4 regions of the Paenibacillus sp. FSL K6-1096 genome follow, and region 4 is predicted to be linked to each of the others. Evidence: riboswitches for the same ligand, from Rfam matches in the RefSeq annotation. Region 4 holds a riboswitch; each other region holds the start of a gene.

Region 1 (3,208 bases), 890 kb from region 4:
GCATGTTGCTGATTGTAGGCAGTATTATCCTGGTGAATGCCAGAATAGGCCGGAGCGCAAGGCAAGCTGTGCAGTCCCCGGTAACAGAAACAGGCAAGGACTAAGAAACGGCTGCTCCCTGGAGAAGGGGGCAGCCGTTTCTTGGTTCAGAGAATAGATAGGCTGTAGCAGACTCAGATCATTACTGCCCGCTGTCACCCGCGCAGAAGCAGCGCTCCGTCCGGCTCCAGACGGCTGTCCTGCGAGCCGGCCAGACTGATCATCGCATGCTCCTCCTGAAGCTGCTCGACAGCTCCGGCCAGTCTGCGCAGCAGCTTGGTGAGACTGCCCAGCAGGCTATCTGTAATATGTTCAGTGAACTGGCCCGGATGGGCGAAGATCTCCAGCATCTGCCGGAGCTGGGCCGTATCCGGCGCAGACTCCCCTTTCATCACAGCCAGTGCGGATTGAAGTCCATCAATCATGCCTCCAAAGTGGCAGTATTTGTCCTCCAGCAGCAGCATAACCACCAGCCCGTATTTTACGGATTGCTGACGGGCCTCTACATTCCGGGCCAACTGCCCCGCAGCTTCCCGCAGCCCTTCCGCTTCGGCCAGCAGCAGACTGGAGAGGCGGTGCAGGCGGTGCTGCTGCACTCCGGCCAGTCCGGCGTACAGGCTGCTGCCGGTAACGTGGCCGCTTATATAGATGCTCCCGGTTGCTATAATGGTAGACTTGCTTACGCAGCCATAGATATACACGTTCCCCAGCGCCTCAATACATGCTGGCCCTTCCAAATCTCCATTTACAATGATATCGCCTGCGAACAGGAAGTCCCCGGCTTCCTCAATCATCTCCGGGGCCATAAGCCGGACCGGCGGGAAATCGCAGGTCCGGACGCTGCCGCCTGTTCCGCAGATCCGGGGACGGCCGGAATGCAGTGCCATAATGCTGCCGCAGGGCAGGAGACGGACATCCTTTCCTGCGGTAACGGTGATATCCTGCGGCGGAGGCGGAGGCAGAACGCCTCCGTCTGTATCGAAGCCGGGAATGCCGTCTTCGGCCGGCAGCTTGCGGGCGAAGACCTCGCCCTCCCAGGCGAAGGGGGCTCCGGGGAAGCGGAGATACTCCAGCGGGTCTGCCGCTTCCTCCCCGTGATTCGCCTGGAGCATTCCGTTGCCCGCCAGCGTATGCTCCGGCAGCGTGAACTCCAGCCGCGATTCCTTGCCGGGCCGCGGGGCCCGCCCTTCGGCGATGCAGACCGGAAGATAGGTAGGGTTCTCAAGCTCTGCGTACAGGGCCGGGATGTTCAGGTTGCGCAGGATATAACGGTTATCCAGGGAAGCGATAATCTGTTCTATAGTAAGTGTGGACAACAGTGCCGCCGGATTGGGCCGGGCGCGGACGACCGCCTCGCAGGCAGCGGGGGAGTTGACCAGATTCCAGGCGTACTTTTCTGCGCGGTATAGGGTGAAATAGACTTTGAGCTTGTCCGGGGAGGCAGTGATCTGATACTGCGGCTTCTCGCAGATCTCCCAGGTAATATCATCTGCTGCGGTTACCTCGGTCGGTTCTGTGACGGTCTTGCCGTTAATTTTCAGGACAACAGGGTGAACAGCAGAGATTCTGGCGGGTATACCGCCAGCCAGCGGGGGAGTGATGAAAATCTGGTTGTTCTGCACGAGGATGATTCCATTCTTATCTCCATTAGTCCCGTCAGAAGCTCGGCCCTCTACAGAGAATGAATCCAGCAGACCGCCCCGCTCAAGCATCAGGGACTCCACGAATTCATATCGTTTTGGTTCGATGAACTGCTGCGGCATTATAGTTACCTCACTTTTTCGTATAATCAATGGCATTCGTACAGACAAGAACATCATAAAGCCTGGAAGCGGGAGCACACTCCCGTAAGACAGCCGGCTTACGTGGTCTCTATTGGCGGCCTGGCGACCATGAACGCGGTTACGACTGCGTTGTTAGGCCCATTGCTTTGCGTCCTGCCCTTTCGGGAAGTTTGCCTTTTAGAAATAGATCAATGATATACACACTGTATGAGGGAGTTTATGGATCGACTGTAATCGACAAAAAGAGCTGAAACTGGTTCCTTCGTTATATTAACTTCTGCAAACAAGCTTAATTCTAGTACTTAAAGAGCTATTTTTCAACTATATTATGCCTATTTATCAAGTTTCGTAATATCTGCAACACTAATTTTTCAGAAAAACTGGTTTCCCAGCGTTTACAGCTTATGGAAGACGGCGGGGCGGCGATGGGGGCGTGCAGACCGGATGTAGTCGAAAAACCGATCACAATTGGCTGGCGCGGGGTGTGTGGGCGGAATGTAGTCGAAAAACCGATCACATTGGAGGGCAAGAGGGTGTGTGGGCGGAATATAGTTGAAAAACCGATCACATTGGGCAAACGCGGGGCTATGGAGCGGAATGTAATCGAAAAACCGATCACATTGGGCAGACGCGGGATACGAGGGGCAGATATGGGTGTGAGGTAACGGATGCGCGCGAAAGGTAGAAAGCGACCGTAAACGGGGTGATTCACACCTTTTAAATGTCACTTATGTGTTAACTATGTTAATAAACACAAATTTTTATCTTAATATTTCGTAATAAAAACGAAGACACTCTAAATTCTTTGTAATATAATCTAACTCATACCAAAGAAACATAAATAAATGTTAATAAAGTTAACATTAATAGAGACAGGGCAACAGGAGAGGAGCATGAACCATGCAGATTGCAGCAGCACCCTACACTTGGCCGTATGACGGTACGCTTGACCCGGCGAAGACGGCACTGATGATTATCGACATGCAGACGGATTTCTGCGGCAAAGGCGGTTACGTGGACAGAATGGGCTATGACCTCTCGCTGACGGCAAGAGCAATCCCGCCGATTCAGCGGCTGCTGGCCCGCATCCGGGAGATTGAAGGCTTCACCGTGATTCATACCCGGGAGGGCCACAAGCCCGATCTGTCCGATCTTCCGGCGAACAAACGGTGGCGGAGTAAACAGATCGGCGCCGAGATCGGCTCGGAGGGACCGGCGGGACGTATCCTGGTGCGGGGCGAACGCGGCTGGCAGATCATCGATGAGCTGGCCCCTGCCGAAGGAGAGTACATTGTGGACAAGCCGGGCAAAGGCAGCTTTTATGCCACAGACCTGGACCTGATCCTGAAAAATAAAGGCATTACCCATCTGATTCTGACCGGAAT
Region 2 (3,208 bases), 180 kb from region 4:
CAATTTTCGACAATGCCTCATTATGATCTGCTTCTGCCTTGTAATAACCATTAATAATCAGATCGGGTTTTAAACTCAGAATCTTCTCTAAATCACCAGGATTTCCAACATCAACGATTCCTTCAAATTTACCTTCATAGTAACTAGGAATATCTTGGGGAAGGTTGTTACCAACAACTGGAATATGCATCGCCAAGAAATCACCAATTGTCTGGCCAATATAAACAACTCGTTTTGGATCTGCAGGTATTTCAATCTGTTTACCTGTTATCGTTGTATATTGAACAGTTTTCTCACTTTCCTCTTTCTGTTCATCAGACACGCTGTTATTAGCATTAGGAGTACATGCCGATATTATCAACAACAGGAGGAAACTCCCTACCCAGAGTATAATTTGCTTTCTACGTTGTTTCTTCACACTTGTTGCCCCTTTCCTTCTCTCTATTAATTGAAAATGATTATCATTCAAGGCATTATTATAGATAGTGTGAACAGGGGAAACAATGAAAAAAACGCAAAGGTTCATTTGGATAAATGTCAATGATCGTCCCGAACAAAACATCCGTTCTCTTATTTCATTTATAAGCAGACAGAATCAAATGCCGAAGAAGCGTTCCAGATCGCAAGCACGGCCGTCGTCTTCAAATAAAGAAGGATTCGGGGCCGCTGCCTGGGACGCCTTGTAAACCTCCCCTCAGAACATTGAGAAGCCGTTCAACTATCCTGACCGTTCAATAAAAATAACCCGCTTAATGATTAAGCGGGTTACTTACGGAAAGACCTATATAATGAAGACGATTCTTAATAGAATTTAGCTGGAGTGTATTTGCTGGCGGATTTGATCAGCCCTGTTGCTGCACTGCTCTTGCCCAGTCCGGCATCAACAGTGGTATCAATAGTTACCCATTTGCCGTCCAGGAATACTTCATTCCAGGCATGGTATGAGGTTACATAGCTTGTATTGCCCATTACCAGCTTGGTTGGAATTCCTTCGCTGCGGAGCATGGTAGCAAACAGGGAAGCATAATCGTAGCAGATACCTTTATTGGTAGCCAGTGTTTTATCGTTGTTAGGGATATAGTCTGTTGTAACGCTGTTCGCCAGAGCGTAGTCATACTTCACGTTGTTAACGATGTAATTATAGATGGCCTTCACTTTGTCCGCATCGGATGTCAGGCCTTTCGTTAACTGCGCTGCCTTTTGAACGGCTTTATCAGAAGAGCTCCACTTCACATTCTGCACAGAGCTCAGATATACGGCGTTAGCATTACTCATGCTCAGGGATACAGTCTCAGAAGACAGCACCTTGTATTTGTTGCCTGTAGTATTCTCAAGTACCGATACTTTGTAAGAACCATTGCCCTGTTGCAGCGGGAAGGTCTCAGTCGGTCTGGAAGCGTACAGGTTATAAGTGTAGCTGTTGTTATCTTTGGTAATCATGACCTTCATCTTCTTGTCCTTAGGAACATTGTAGGAGACTCCGATGACCCCTTGATCAAGTTGTCCTACATTTAACCAGCCAGTGTCGGCGTTAGCAGCTTGCGCGGTACCCGTCTGCACGGAAGTCACGAGCACAAAAAGTGTAACCAACATCAAATAAACCTTCTTCATTGGATAAAACCCCTTTCGGTAGCTGGCTGCCATTCTTGCGGGAAGGCCCTGTAGCTTTGCGTCCCTACCTTTCGATAGGTTTGCCGTTATCGTATAAGCTTTATCTGTCCTGTCATCTACCAAAAAATGCTAGATCAGAGTTTAGAACAAACAAAAAAAGCCTCTTCATTCGGTAGCTGGCTGCCATCCATGACGGGAAGGCCCTGTAGCTTTGCGTCCCTACCTTTCGATAGGTTTGCCGTTATCGTGCATTAGCTTTTGATAGTTTTATCTTACCATATCTAGTTCTATTATCAAGACCCAAAATGCTATAATCCTACAAAAATAGACTAAAATTTAATGTTTTATACCTAGCCAGTCTTAATATGCAGGCCTCAGGTTAACTTCGCATGAATGATCAGCCGGTGGGTCGGATTCACAAGCGGATCACACGTAATCAGGGTCAGGATTTTGTCATCCCCATTCCCCTTCAGCACGGATACATCCGTAGGCTCTACAATGGATACATCATATACAACGTACTTATATTCGTGGCCGCTGGTAAGGAGTGTAATCTCATCCCCCTTGCCGACTTCATTCAGCCTGTTGAACAGCCGTCCTGCCGTTCTGGAGCGGTGTGCCGCAATAGCAGCATTGCCCACCTCGCCGATTGGTGCGGTCTCTTTCATATGCGCAGCAGCATGCTTCATATTCGCTTTGGTGGCACCTTCCAGCACAGGCAGCTTCAGATCGATTTTGCCGATTTCAATAATAGCGGATATTTTGCCGCCCAGCTTAATATCCGGCGCTTTTGAAGGCTCCGGCTCTTCCGTACCCGATTCCTCTGCCAGCAGCTGGGTCACTTCCGCGTAAGGCTTGCTTAAATCCGCAGCGGCCGCAGGCGCAGCCGAGGGGGCGATGTCACTGTAGGCCTGTTCAGCCTCTTCCAGCAGCTTCTGCTGCTGACGGTCCTCGTACCATTCGCTTCCTTTGGGATAGAGCATAATCAGGACCCCGGCAAGAATAATCAAATAGGATAATTTCCGCATGGCAATCGCCTCCGTATTCTAGAATTGTGATCCTCCCGCCCCGAAACAGATGGATTTGCCGTTCACCTGAACACCCATTTTCGGCTTCCGAAGAAATTAATAATTACTGTAATGAAGGTAACCAGCACCTTGGCAATCAGCACCTGGATACCAAGCCTATCAGTCAACAGATGGATCAGCAGCACCGAAATGCCCAGCACCACCAGATTGAGTACAATGAACCGTACCAGCTGCATCCGGTCGAAGCCCTCTCCGCCGGCATTGCCCCGGTCGCGGAAGGTCACTTTTTTATTCCAGACAAAGCTGTTGGCTGTGCCTGCGCTATATGAAATGATCTGCGCCGGAGTCGTATAGACCCCGATGGAATGCAGCAGCGTAAACACGGCGAAATCAACCAGGGTGTTCAGCAGACCCACCGCATTGAATTTCAGGAACTGGATGAAGCCTGCACTCCAAGCCTTATCTGGCATAACCGTTGTCCTTCCGCGCACCTTCTGTCTCTGTATCCTCATACCCTCTGGTCTCACGCACGATATAGAGCGGTCTGTCCTTCGATTCATCATAGATCC
Region 3 (3,208 bases), 660 kb from region 4:
CAGGAGCCTCTGCCGGAGGAAGCTCCGGTGCTGGCGTTGGTGCTGGTGCAGGTGTCGGCGTTGGTGCAGGTGCTGCTGTCGGTGTTGGCGTAGATACTGGTGTTGGTGTAGGTGCTACAGTTGGCGTTGGTGTTGCTGCCGGCGTTGGTGTTGCTGCCGGCGTTGGTGCTGCTGGCGTTGGCGTTGGCGTCTCAAGCGTAGCTGCGTTTACAGGTTTCGAGAACAACGCGCTGGCCGGAACCGTACCCTTCGCCTGGCTGGGACTCTGCCACATCAGATGGACATTGGCATCGCCTGCGTTCTCGTAATACTCCACCTTGATGTCATACATCTGTCCGGCGTTCAGAGCTATGCTGCCTGTGCGGGCGGTTCCGCTCTGCTTGACCCAGCTGTCAATCACTGCTGTACCGTTCACCCACAGGCGGATACCGTCATCCGATGTGGTGTAGAACTGGTAAGTCTCACTGTACGCAGGCTTAATCTGGCCGGTCCAGCGGATGGAGAAGTAGTCTGTGCCAAGCGCGGCATCAGGTGTGCCCTGGCGCCAGTTGAAGCTGATGACATCATCATTGCGTACCATTACAGGCGTCCCCGACAGCGTCATATTCTTGAAATATTCTCCAAGCAGACCGCTCCGGGTGTACGCCGGTTCCGGTTCGCCCGGAGCCGGCTTCTGTCCCGGCACTGCTGGCGGCATAGCCACCGGTGCCTGTGTTGGCGTTGGTGACGGAGTCACCGTAGGCGTGGGAGACGGTGTCGGCGTCGGTGTTGGTGTTGGTGTCGCCGTCGGTAACGGTGTCGGCGTTGCTGTCGGTGACGGAGTCACCGTGGGCGTGGGCGTTGCCGTTGGTGACGGTGCCGCCGTTGGTGACGGTGCCGCCGCTGGCGCTGTCCAGCTTTTATACTGATCACGGGTTAAGGTATAGCTGTTATTCATGAAGTTCTTGATCGTAGTCGTGCTGTTGTTCTCATAGAGCATCTTGCCCCAGTTCATCATGAACACATATTTCTGCTGGGTCAGCTTCAGCTTGGAGATATTCGGCATTTCGCCATTCTCGCCGATGCCGATCGGCTTACCGGCTGCCAGCTCGGCCAGCTCATCATGATATCTGTTCAAATAGTCATTGTTATATATATCTGCTGCCAGCACATCCACTTTGTCCGCCCCCGGGTAAGTCCGTTCATACGGGTCCGAGTTCGAGTTCGGCGCATTCGGGTTCCACACCCACAGCAGATTGTTTAATTGATGAACGTTAACGAAACGGTCATACATTATATTCCATAGCGCAGTGAAATTCGTTTTTTTGCCCCACCAGAACCATCCGCCGTTCATTTCGTGGTAAGGTCTCCAGAGGATGGGGACTTTGGCATCGCGTAAGCTTTTCAGAGACACGGCCACTTTATCCAGATCGGCAATCAGCGCATTATACTGAGGGGTGCCGGGGGTCACATATTTATTGAACTCTGCCTGGCTGAGCGGCTTCTGCACATTCGACCATTCATACTTGGTGCCCGGCAGGCTCTGATGGAACGTCATGGCGACAATCCCGCCCGCTCTCGACCAGTTCGTTGCACTCCATACAATATTCTTGCGCTGAGCGGCTACTCCGCTCTCCGTCTGTCCGCCAACCGCTCCAAGCTCATAACCGTGCAGTGCCGCATATTGTCCGCTGGTCCCCTTCAGCTTGTTGCTAAGCTCATCCGGGCTCTCGAAATAGTCATGCTGTCCCGAGATAATACCGTTGCCGGATATCTCATAGAGATTGTTCAGCAGCTTGACAGCCTCTGCCGAAGCATTGGGATTCACAGGCTTTCCGGCAGCAGAAGCCGCCTTAACCGATGACGGGGCTATACCCAATCCGAGCGGTACAGCAGACACAATTACAGCCAGCGACAACACAGCGCAGAGCAAACGGGACTTACGGTAAGTTTTCACAATATTCTCTTCCTTTCGGTAGCCAGGCTGCCACTCTTGCGAAGGCCCTATAGCTTTGCGTCCCTGTCTTTCGAGCAGGTTTGCCTTTGTCGTATTGGAAGGATCAATCCCTCTTACCGTAAGTATCGTCTTTATGCAAATTTATTGTAGAGCAAACGCGAAAATTTCCGAATAAATAGTTCTGTGTACCTGTTTTGATTCCGTCACAATTGGTTAAATAGATAAGTTGGACCTATAATAGGACTATGAAATGAACTGATGCAGTTGAATATCCTCCCAATCCAGAGTGATGCGGATATTATCCTCCTCCACCAGCTCCGACCCGGTCTGCACCTCAATGAACTCCACATCGGTCAGGGCCAGGATGGCATGCTTGGTCCCCTCGGGAATGCGCACCACATCGCCCGCCTTCACATTATGCTGCTTCTCGTTAATGACAATGCTCGCTTCCCCGCTGACAAACGTCCAGATTTCACTGCGCTTGTGATGCAGCTGGTAGCTGATATTTTTGCCCTCATTGATGAAGATCCGCTTGGTCAGCACCTCATTGCCTTCATCGTACTTCACATAGTCAATCACCTTGTAGTGGCCCCAGCGGCGTTCCTCATACATCGGTCTCTGTTCAAAAGACTTCAGCACCTCCTTAATCCGCGGGCTCTCCGTCTTATGGGTCACCAGAATCCCGTCCGGGCTGGCCGCCACAATAAGATCCTTGGCCCCGATCACCGTAATCGGAATATCCAGCTCGTTAATCAGGGAGGTGCCTTCGGAGTCTGCGGTTACGAAGCCTTTGCCGACAAGATTGTTGGTCATCTCCTCGGTCAGCGTGTTCCAGGTGCCCAAGTCCTTCCAGAATCCGGCGTACGGCTGAACCACGATGTTCTCCTCTTTCTCTACCACTTCATAATCGAAGCTGATCGAGGACAGCAGCTTATACTGCTTCTGCAGCTCCTCGTAGTTCAGCGGCAGCCCTTTGCGCTGCAGGATATCCAGCAGATAGCCCAGACGGAAGGCGAATACCCCGCAGTTCCACAGGGCGTTCCGGCGGATCAGCTCCTCGGCCTGCTGGCGGTCCGGCTTCTCCTGGAAGTGGCTCACCTTCAGATATCCGCTAGCGCCCGGCTCGGCATCCGTTGGAATGATATAGCCGTATTTCTCTGACGCATGTTCGGGAACAACGCCCATCAGCGCCAGATTCGCCCCGCTCACCAGCATGGTGTTCTCCAGCTGCTGTACGGTCTCAAAAAAGGAAGACTCCACATACGGGTCCAC
Region 4 (3,208 bases):
GGTGTTGGTGTCGGCTCTGGTGTTGGCGTTGGTGTTGGCACCGCCGTTGGTGTTGGTGTCGGCTCTGGTGTTGGTGTTGGTGTCGGCTCTGGTGTTGGCGTTGGTGTTGGCACCGCCGTTGGTGTTGGTGTCGGCTCTGGTGTTGGTGTCGGTGTTGGCACCGCTGTTGGCGTTGGTGTTGGCACTGCCGTTGGCGTTGGTGTCGGTTCTGGCGTTGGCGTTGGTGTCGGCTCCGTCGTTGGCGTCGGTGTCGGCTCTGCCGTTGGCGTCGGTGTCGGCACTGCCGTTGGCGTTGGTGTCGGCACTGCCGTTGGCGTTGGTGTCGGCTCTGGTGTTGGCGTCGGTGTTGGCACCGCCGTTGGTGTTGGTGTCGGTTCTGGCGTTGGCGTTGGCGTTGGTGTCGGCTCCGTCGTTGGTGTCGGTTCTGGCGTTGGTGTTGGTGTTGGCGTCGGTGTTGGTGTCGCTGTTGCTGTCGGCGTTGGTGTTGGCGTCGGTGTTGGTGTCGCTGTTGCTGTTGGCGTCGGCGTTGGTGTTACTGTTGGTGTTGGTGTTGCTGTTGGTGTTGGTGTTGCTGTTGGCGTTGGTGTTGCTGTTGGCGTTGGCGTCGGTGTCGCGGTCGACGTAGGCGTTGGTGATGGTGTTGCCGTCGGTGTCGGTGTCACAGTAGGCGTCGGACTCGGCGGCGGCCCCTCTCCCTCATACGGTCCAAGGTGCATTTCAACTCCGCCAGTGAAGCTTTTGGCAATCAATGTCCCGTACAGCTCTGCTCCTTTGTAATGAACGTCAGCTCTAGGAGCGAGAATTGTCCCCAAGAACGAGGTATATTCGATATTGACCTGACTAGCCTGATAAAAGTTGAATAATACCTGGCGGGGCTTGCCGTTATTCATCGCGAAGCTCGGCACATTGACTGTAGACCCGCTTATGTTAATAATCAACGTGGCGCTCGGAGCGATGTCGAACTCAATATAGTTGGTTTTCGCCATTGTAGCGGCATCCACATGGACGACGTTGAAGGCATCCGGCGCTTTGATCTTAAGCGTCCCGTAACCATTGTTGTCAATCGCCACCGTGTCGGACAATGCCCCGTACTCTGCGGAGCGGGAGATTAGCGCCTGCTGTTCAGCTGCAAAATCTATCGGGCTCCCCTGCTTCTTCGCCCCCTTGATGTTCACACTAGGTTCATTAACGGAAATACTGGTCCCGTACACGACATTTCCGTAAATTTCTCCGCTGCCCGAGTGGGTGAACTTCTTGCCGGCAACGAGCACATCCGTGGGTGAAGCATCCCTGTAAGCTCTTGCTACTCCATATCCCCCTGTTAGAGTAATATTCCCCCCGGCCGCAAGACGCCCCTCAATTTGGTCATTCTCTTGTGCGAAATCCCCGAAGATAAAAGCATTAAAATTCCCCGCAACCCCCAAAACACCCGCGGGAGTGTACGGCGCTCCGGAAGTTGCTCTTATATTTGTCCCCCAGATGACAACGCTGGACAGGGCCATTACGCCTGCCAGAAAGACAGCGGCTGTTTTGCGTATACTTTTTTTCAATAGTCTGCACCTCCTATTAACTAATCTATGAATCTCTCGCAGAACTATAACAAAAAAAGACCGCCACGAAGGGTTAGCTTCACGGCGGCCGGACGACCTTAGCCACAACTTGCGCGGCTGTAGATTCCAGGCTTTGCGTCCCGTTCTTTCGATACGGTTTGCGTTTGTACATGATTGGATATGCATATGCATTTGTCATTACATATGTATTCATGCTGAGCGAGTCTATGACATTTGTTACTTTTGAACTAAATTAAGTTTAGCTGGTTTGCAGCCCTTTTGTCAATCCATTCCAAGGAGATATTTACCTGTTTTTTTCGAAAACTTCACGGGACAACCCCTTGCCCCGCAAGGATTTGGCACAGTCTTTCTTTTCTGCATGCAGCCGTAAGAGAGCAGAGGCCATCTATAAAATTGTAAATTTTAAATATCAAATTTTGGTCCATATGTCCTAGAGCAGTTGAAGCCAGCCAAGCAGGGACATCCAGAGCGGTATGCTGAGCAGGAACCCGAAGACCAGACCACGGCGGAGACTTCCATCAACACTCATTTCCATTCTCCTTTGAACGCTTTATTTTTAATCTTTAATATCTAAAATTTAATATAAAGCAATTCTTTATTTTATTTTGTGAATTATGTCACATTGATAGGGTTGTTTGATAAAACCCATTGATTATTTTTTGAACTTTGCGTTAGAATGGGAATACATGTTCTTATAGAGAGGTTGAGTCCGATGCATAGAGCAGACAGTCAGGACAATATGCTGGTCAAATCCTATATTTTGCTGCCGCTGATTCTATCCGCCTTCGAACACGATGCTTCCGTCATGTCCTTGGAGCTGCGCACACCCGCTCCTTATCTAGAGGTCATCCAGTCTGCTGTTCACGCGGCGGCGGCTGACTTGCAGGAGGTTCGTGCCGGGATGCGGGCCCGCAGGCTGAAGGTCTACGAGCAGCAGCGGCTGGAGGCCGGCGTCGAAGCCAAATACATCTGCCGGGGCTACCACGAACGGATGCTGCTGCTGGATGATGTTATTAACGCCCAAGCCACCCTGCACATGCGCAGATATCTGGGGCTGGACGGGCTGGGGTGAGCTTTTTCAAGAATTGGGCCAAAGAAAGAAGCCTGCCGCAAGGCAGGACTTCACCACAAGAACATTTGGCATACAGCTACATCAATACTTTCCAAAACCCCAGCGTGCCGCAGATCACTGCCGCAACTACCGGGTAAAGAATTTTACGGCTTACCTGATCCTTGAACACAAGGTACAAACAAAGCATACAAAGCCATGCAATCAGAAGGCTACCCATCTATGATGCATACGCTCCTTCCCGGCCGTCTCCTCAGGCTCCAGCGGCATCTGCCGCAGAATCTGTTACTCTATATATAAGAGGATTTACCGCCGAATATCCTTATTATACCCGCCAACGGCTAATCCCGCCAAAAAAATACATGAACCGCTGCCGGTAACTCACATGTCCTCTTCAAGTACAGGGTATTCCCAGAAGCCCAGACGTCCCTTGGCAGGTATCGGATGAACTAGCGGAACCACCTCTTCCAGCTTCCAGGCAAACCGTCCTTCCGTATAATCACCGAACACATATTCATTCCCGCCCGGCCAGCCCTGCTGTACCTCATGAGATGTAACTTCTAGGCAA

The links. A riboswitch is a leader RNA that binds a small molecule or an ion and turns the genes downstream of it on or off. The one in region 4 is predicted to bind cyclic di-GMP.
Region 1: it holds a riboswitch for cyclic di-GMP, as region 4 does, so the genes downstream of both, MHI24_RS14675 (flagellar assembly protein A) here and MHI24_RS18745 (collagen-binding domain-containing protein) in region 4, are expected to answer to the same signal.
Region 2: it holds a riboswitch for cyclic di-GMP, as region 4 does, so the genes downstream of both, MHI24_RS19515 (transglutaminase-like domain-containing protein) here and MHI24_RS18745 (collagen-binding domain-containing protein) in region 4, are expected to answer to the same signal.
Region 3: it holds a riboswitch for cyclic di-GMP, as region 4 does, so the genes downstream of both, MHI24_RS21455 (PA14 domain-containing protein) here and MHI24_RS18745 (collagen-binding domain-containing protein) in region 4, are expected to answer to the same signal.

Annotation. Positions count from the first base shown of each region.
Region 1 covers NZ_CP150274.1:3,309,576-3,312,783, reverse strand. Annotated here, with positions in the region: gene MHI24_RS14680 (DMT family transporter) at 1-104, shown strand, start outside; gene MHI24_RS14675 (flagellar assembly protein A) at 195-1,802, opposite strand; cyclic di-GMP riboswitch class I at 1,914-2,008, opposite strand; gene MHI24_RS14670 (isochorismatase family cysteine hydrolase) at 2,724-3,208, shown strand, end outside.
Region 2 covers NZ_CP150274.1:4,385,331-4,388,538, reverse strand. Annotated here, with positions in the region: gene MHI24_RS19520 (ABC transporter substrate-binding protein) at 1-418, opposite strand, end outside; gene MHI24_RS19515 (transglutaminase-like domain-containing protein) at 802-1,593, opposite strand; cyclic di-GMP riboswitch class I at 1,626-1,706, opposite strand; cyclic di-GMP riboswitch class I at 1,780-1,861, opposite strand; gene MHI24_RS19510 (class D sortase) at 1,986-2,639, opposite strand; gene MHI24_RS19505 (GtrA family protein) at 2,702-3,109, opposite strand; gene MHI24_RS19500 (glycosyltransferase family 2 protein) at 3,099-3,208, opposite strand, start outside.
Region 3 covers NZ_CP150274.1:4,864,696-4,867,903, reverse strand. Annotated here, with positions in the region: gene MHI24_RS21455 (PA14 domain-containing protein) at 1-1,936, opposite strand, end outside; cyclic di-GMP riboswitch class I at 1,951-2,031, opposite strand; gene MHI24_RS21450 (sugar phosphate nucleotidyltransferase) at 2,180-3,208, opposite strand, start outside.
Region 4 covers NZ_CP150274.1:4,202,984-4,206,191, reverse strand. Annotated here, with positions in the region: gene MHI24_RS18745 (collagen-binding domain-containing protein) at 1-1,550, opposite strand, end outside; cyclic di-GMP riboswitch class I at 1,631-1,723, opposite strand; gene MHI24_RS18740 (hypothetical protein) at 2,284-2,643, shown strand; gene MHI24_RS18735 (ASCH domain-containing protein) at 3,022-3,208, opposite strand, start outside.